DNA from 2 places in the Microbacterium abyssi genome. Region 2 is predicted to be linked to the other one. Evidence: predicted binding sites of a transcription regulator. Region 2 holds the regulator's gene; the other holds the start of a gene.

Region 1 (3,360 bases), 550 kb from region 2:
GGAGGCATCCGGCGCCTACGATCCCGGTACGGTGGTCCCCATCGCCGAGCAGCACGGCGTCGTCGTCTGGCGGGCGGATCGCTCGGAGGGCGAGGAGCTGTGCGTCATCGTCACCGGCGCGGAGCACAGCCAGGACGGTTGCATCGCCTACGAGCAGGTCGAGAAGTCGAACTGGCCGAACGCCTCGGCGACGGTTCCGGAGGGTCAGGAGGAGGCCGGACATCAGCTCGTGGCGGGACTCATCCCGACGCCGTCCGGTGAGCTCGTGCCGTTCATCCAGGTATGGGGCGGCCAGGAGCAGTTCGACTGGGAATCGCAGTACAGCGAGAGCGAACTCGCACAGGCGAGAGAGATCGAAGCCGCCGGTTACCTGCCGGAGAGCCTCAGCATCATCGGCTACGACGGCGACACCGCGATCTGGAGCACCTGGGAGAGCGGGCAGTTCTGTGTCCTCGCCCCCGCCGATGACGGCCTTGCCGAGATGTGCGCGGACGACCCGACGCAGGACATCACTCTCGTGCTGCGCGTCGACGGCGTTCCCACGGACTACATCGTCCGGCAGGCCGAGATGCGTGGCCCGCAGCTCACGATCGTGCGTCATCCCGTGGTCAGTGAGTTCAGCGTCGACGACCCGATGTTCGACGATCTCGTGATCGACGACAAGACCGGCGACGTCGTCCAGTAGCCTCAGACCCGGTCGGCGAGGATCGCCATCCGGCGATCGCCGACGCGTGTGAGGATCAGGGTCGCGCTCGCCGCGCCGCGCAGGTGCAGCTTCCTCCGGAATGCGGCGGGATCGACGTCCATCCCGCGTTTCTTGATCTCCAGCGTGCCGACGTCGTGCGCCCGCAGCACGGTGTTGATCGATTTCGGATTCGCGGCGGTCACCGCGCGCACGCGGAAGGACTGCACGAACGGACTCGTCACCGCGGCATCCCCGGTGAGGTAGGCGATCTTCGGGTCGAGCATCCCGGCATCCAGGCTCCGCGCGACATCCCCGATCAGGCGGGCGCGGATCACCGCGCCGTCCGGCTCGTGCAGGAACGCTCCGAGCTCGCGCACGTCGGCGTCCTCGGCATCCGCCCCTGCCGTCATCTCGTGCGACTCGTCGCCGCGGATGACGAGCGCCGACCGGCGCACGCCCTCGCGTGCGAGGGCACCGGACCACAGCACCAGCTCCACCACGCTGCCGTCGGCGCTCACCCACTGCGCTTCGGCATCAGCCGGGAGCGCGTCGCGGTCGTGCGCGGGGCCGAGCTTGATGCCGACCGGCATCCGCTCCGCGAGCGCGTACGCCCAGTCGAGCGACGGCGAATAGTCGGATGCCGTCACCCGCCGCGTCTCGCTGTGCCCGGCCGTCCGGCGGGCGGGGTCGAGCCACACGGCGTCGATGCCGCTGAGGTCGGCGGTCTCGGCGGTGCCGTGCTGGACTGTGGCGTCATCGCCGAACGGGGCGAGGTTGTAGGCGGCGATCGCGGCGGTGACCTCATCCGCGTCCACTGCCGACACGGCGAGCCCGGCACCGGCGAACGCGAGCGCGTCGCCGCCGATACCGCACCCCAGGTCGGCGACGCGCTCGATGCCCGCGCGACGCATGCGTCCGGCGTGCCGTGCCGCGACCCCCAGGCGCGTCGCCTGCTCGAGACCGGCCCTTGTGAATAGCATCCGCTCCGCGAAGCCGCCGAACTTCGCGGCAGCCTTCGCGCGCAGATGCGCCTGGCCGACGACGGCCGACACGAGGTCGGGGGAGTGGCCCGCGGCGCGCAACCGCGAGACGGCCTGCGTGACCTCGTCGGCCCTTGAGATCGTGCCGACCTCGTCGAGCAGCCGGAGGCCGTCGGGGGTGAGCAACGCGGTCAGCTCGGACATCTCCACCGATTCAGACTACGCGGATGCCACGCATTGGCACTCGCATTGCATGAGTGCCAGCCGAGCGCCTACACTTGTGATTAGCACTCTCGGGTTGAGAGTGCGAACGAGTCTTTCGTGTCAGCGTCAAGAAAGAAGAGGTAGACCGTGTCGGTTTCCATCAAGCCGCTCGAGGACCGCATCGTCATCCAGCAGGTCGAGGCCGAGCAGACCACCGCAAGTGGCCTGGTCATCCCCGACACCGCCAAGGAGAAGCCCCAGGAGGGCGAGGTCGTGGCTGTCGGCCCTGGCCGCATCGATGACAACGGCAACCGCGTTCCGCTCGACGTCGCCGTCGGCGACCGCGTTCTCTACAGCAAGTACGGCGGCACCGAGGTGAAGTTCGGCGCCGACGAGTACCTGGTGCTCTCGGCTCGCGACGTCCTCGCCGTCGTCGTTCGCTGACGCGAGACGCGCAGCGACCAGCACTGAAGGTCCGGATGCTTCGGCATCCGGACCTTCGTGGTTTCCCGGGGCTCCCCCTACTGGCCCCCACGACGCCCCCGATGATCCCCCGACCATTCCCCGACAAGCCCCGGGATGCTCCCCGATGCTGCCCGGGCACGCCGGTTCCAGACTCTTACCAAGCGCCACTCGGCACTCACACGGATAAAGGGGTCTCATCATGGCTGTGCAGGACAACGTCAACTTGCTCGGCGCTCAGTGGAATCTGGGTGTGGAGGATGTCGGCAACGGCAACACGGACAACTCGGACAACTCGGCGGACGACAACTCGACCGACGACAACTCCTGGACGGACAGTTCCGACAACTCGGACAACTCGGACAACTCCGACAACTCGGACAACTCCGACAACTCGGACAACTCGGACAACAGCGACAACTCCGACAACTCGGACAACTCGGACAACAGCGACAACTCGGACAACTCCGACAACTCGACCGACGACAACTCCGACAACTCGGACAACTCGACGGACGACAACTCGGACAACAGCGACAACTCCGACAACTCGGACAACTCCGACAACAGCGACAACTCCGACAACTCGGACAACTCGGACAACTCCGACAACTCGGACAACTCGGACAACTCGATCAGCGACTCGTTCCAGGTCAACGACTCGTTCCAGGACAACTCCGACAACTCGGACAACTCCGACAACTCGATCAACGACTCGTTCCAGAACAACTCCGTTCACGACTCGGGCAACACGACGCTCAACGATCACTCGATCAGCGTCGGCACACGTCAGTTCAACGCCGGGTTCAACGACCTGAACCTCAGCGGAGCCGGCATGGCCGGAGCCGGTGGCGGCAGCCTCACGATCGACGCTCGCGCGACGCTGAACGACCAGTCGGTGAACCAGAACATCTCCACCGCAGCCAGCGGTGCCGGTGCGGCAGGCTCTGCGGGCCTTGCCGGTCTGGAGTACGGAGGCGTCCCGGCAGGTGGCGGCAACACCGGTGGCGACGTCAATCAGTTCATCGC
Region 2 (3,360 bases):
CGGATGCTGGAGGCTGCTGTCTCCGCGTTCGGCATCGCCGACGGCGCCGAGGTTACGGTCGAGGCGAACCCCGACACCGTGACACCCGACGTGGCGCGTACTCTCGCGGATGCCGGCGTGACGCGGCTGTCGGTCGGCATGCAGTCCGCCGTGCCGCACGTTCTGGCGGCGCTCGACCGCACGCACCACCCGGACAATGTGCGCACGGCGGTGGACGCCGCGAAGGACGCGGGACTCGCCGTCAGCGTCGACCTCATCTACGGCGCTCCCGGCGAGTCGCTCGCCGACTGGGAGGCGTCGCTGGATGCCGCGATCGCGCTCGACTCCGACCACGTCTCGGCGTACGCGCTGATCATCGAGGACGGCACGAAGCTCGCCAGGCAGATCCGCCGCGGCGAGGTGCCTGCACCCGACGACGACCTGCAGGCCGACATGTACGAGCTCGCCGACGCGTGTCTGGCGCAGGCCGGTTTCGACTGGTACGAGGTCAGCAACTGGGCGCGAAGCGTCGGGCAGCGCTCGCGCCACAACCTGGCGTACTGGCGCGGGAGCGACTGGTGGGGCTTCGGTCCCGGCGCGCACAGTCACGTCGCGGGACTGCGCTGGTGGAACGTGAAGCACCCTGCGGCATACGCGCAGCGGCTCGCGGCATCCGAATCGCCTGCGGCGGGAACCGAGCGCCCGGACCGGGAGTCGCATCTGCTGGAGCGCGTGCTCCTGGAGACGCGCCTGTCAGACGGCATGGCGATCGCCGACCTGCCCGAGGCCAACCGCACGCGCGTGGCTGGCCTCATCGCGGACGGCTTGGTGGATGCGGCCACTGCGCTGCAGGGTCGGATCCGGTTGACGCTCAGGGGGCGTCTTCTGGCGGATGCCGTGGTGCGCGAGCTGACCGATTAGCGCAGTGGGTAGAATTGGCACTCTAGGCGTAAGAGTGCCAGCAGAGAGGAGCGCATGATGGTCACCGAACGCGGGCTGCAGGTGCTCCGAGCGATCGTGCAGGATTACGTCGAGACGCATGAGCCCGTCGGCAGCAAGTCGATCGTTGACCGGCATTCATTCGGCGTCTCCGCCGCGACCATCCGCAACGACATGGCGCTGCTCGAGGACGAAGAGCTCATCGCCGCGCCGCACACATCGTCCGGCCGTGTGCCGACGGACAAGGGCTACCGCGTCTTCGTCAACCACCTCGCGCAGCTGCGCCCGCTCTCGGGCGCGCAGCGCAGCGCGATCGAGTCGTTCCTCACCGCTCCGGCGGATCTCGACGACCTCATGGTCCGCACCGTACGGGTGCTGACGCAGCTGACCGGTCAGGTCGCGCTCGCGCAGTATCCCTCGTTCGCTCGCGCTCACCTCACCCACATCGAGCTGGTGTCGCTCGCGCCGAACCGCCTGCTCGTCGTGCTCGTCACGGACGCCGGCGGAGTGTCGCAGCGCATCGCCGTGCTGCCGGTCGACATCGATGACGCCGACGTGGCTGTGCTGCGTGCGCGGCTGTCGGCGCTGCTCACCGGGCAGACGGTGCGCGAGGCGACCGACCGGGTGCAGGTGCTCATCGAGGGACCGGACGGCACGGGCGTCGACAAGGCCATCCGTCTGCTTGCCGGCATCATCGGCGAGGAGCTCGCCGAGTTCCGGCAGGAGCGGCTCGTGATGGCGGGAGCGGCGACGCTCGCTCGCCGTGAGCAGGACTTCCGCGGCAGCATCCATCCTCTGCTCGAGGCGATCGAGGAGCAGGTGACACTGCTGCGGCTGATGAGCGAGATGGTGACGGACGAGCACGGACTGGCGGCGAGCATCGGCGCCGAGAACGAGGCGTTCGGGCTGCCCGAGGCATCCATCGTCGCGAGCAACTACATCGCACCGGGCGGCACCGCACGCGTCGGAGTGATGGGGCCGACCCGAATGGACTATCCGAGCAATCTTGCGGCGGCACGGGCTGTGGCCCGCTACCTGTCGCGGCTGCTCGACGAAGACGACGCGAGCCGCTGACCGGTTCCCGGCAGCAGCACGCACACGCAGGAAGGTGATTGTGGCGGACCACTACGAGGTCCTCGGGGTGTCGCGAGACGCATCGACGGACGAGATCAAGAAGGCGTATCGCAAGCTTGCGCGTCAGCTGCACCCGGATGTGAACCCGGGGGAGGACGCTGCCGAGCGGTTCAAGCTCGTCACGCACGCCTATGACGTGCTGAGTGACGAGGACTCACGCCGCCGCTACGACATGGGCGGCGGAGACGGCGCCGCAGGCGACTTCGGGGGCTTCGGCGGTTTCGGCGACATCTTTGAGACGTTCTTCGGCGCCGCGCAGGGCGGCGGCCGCGGTGGACGCCCGCGGTCGCGCAAGGAGCGAGGGCAGGACGCGCTGGTGCGCGTCACACTCGACCTCGGCGATGTCGTCTTCGGCGCGCATCGCGACATCGAGGTCGACACGGCCGTTCTGTGCGAGACCTGTCACGGATCGTGCACACAGCCCGGCACGCAGCCGGTGACCTGCGACATCTGCGGTGGCACGGGCCATGTGCAGCGCCAGGTGCGCAGCCTGCTCGGCAACGTCGTCACGTCGCAGCCGTGCGGTACCTGCCAGGGATACGGCACCGTGATCCCGCACCCGTGCGGCACGTGCAACGGTCAGGGGCGCGTGCGCTCGCGCCGCACCGTGTCGCTCGACATTCCGGCAGGCGTGGAGACGGGTCTGCGTCTGCAGCTGCCCGGCTCCGGCGAGGTCGGCCAGGCCGGGGGCCCGAACGGCGACCTGTACGTCGAGGTCACGGTCTCGCCGCATGCCGCGTTCAGCCGTGAAGGCGACGATCTGCTGGCCACGCTCGAGGTGTCGATGGCAGACGCGATCCTGGGCACGGAGACGTCGATCGACGGTCTGGACGGGACTGTGGATCTGGAGATCCGGCCGGGTGTGCAATCGGGCGACGTGCTGACGATCAAGGGCCGGGGAATCACGCCGCTGCGTGGCAATCAGCGCGGTGATCTGAGGGTAGGTGTGCAGGTGGTGACTCCCACCAAGCTCGATTCCGCCCAGCGTGCGCTGATCGAGGACTTCGCGAAGAAGCAGAAGGCGCCGGGTCCGCAGCTCGCGCAGTTCCAGCAGGGACTGTTCTCGAAGCTGCGCGACCGGTTCCGGCACTGACGTGGCTCTGCACTTCCTCGTCGAAGGATGCTCCGGCGTCGCTGTCGGCGACATCGTCTCTCTCACGGGCGCCGAGGCGAAACATGCGGCGGTGGTGCGCCGGGTGCGCGTGGGAGAGACGGTGACCGTCGGCGACGGACGCGGCGTCTGGCTCGAGGGCTCGGTGTCGGACGTGTCGGCGTCGCGTGTGGAGGTGACGATCACCGCGCGCTCAG

What was found. Region 2 encodes HrcA, which represses chaperone genes, less so after heat shock. Its sites were predicted from a motif close to TTNGCACTCGNNNNNNNCGAGTGCNAA; they were not measured.
Region 1: a site for HrcA is predicted at 1,903-1,929, ahead of groES (co-chaperone GroES). Genes of this name have one in related genera too.

What each region holds. Positions count from the first base shown of each region.
Region 1 covers NZ_CP063815.1:2,454,231-2,457,590, reverse strand. Annotated here, with positions in the region: gene IM776_RS11855 (hypothetical protein) at 1-685, shown strand, start outside; gene IM776_RS11850 (THUMP-like domain-containing protein) at 688-1,875, opposite strand; gene groES (co-chaperone GroES) at 2,017-2,313, shown strand; gene IM776_RS15885 (hypothetical protein) at 2,534-3,360, shown strand, end outside.
Region 2 covers NZ_CP063815.1:1,899,278-1,902,637, reverse strand. Annotated here, with positions in the region: gene hemW (radical SAM family heme chaperone HemW) at 1-900, shown strand, start outside; gene hrcA (heat-inducible transcriptional repressor HrcA) at 958-1,992, shown strand; gene dnaJ (molecular chaperone DnaJ) at 2,033-3,145, shown strand; gene IM776_RS09230 (16S rRNA (uracil(1498)-N(3))-methyltransferase) at 3,147-3,360, shown strand, end outside.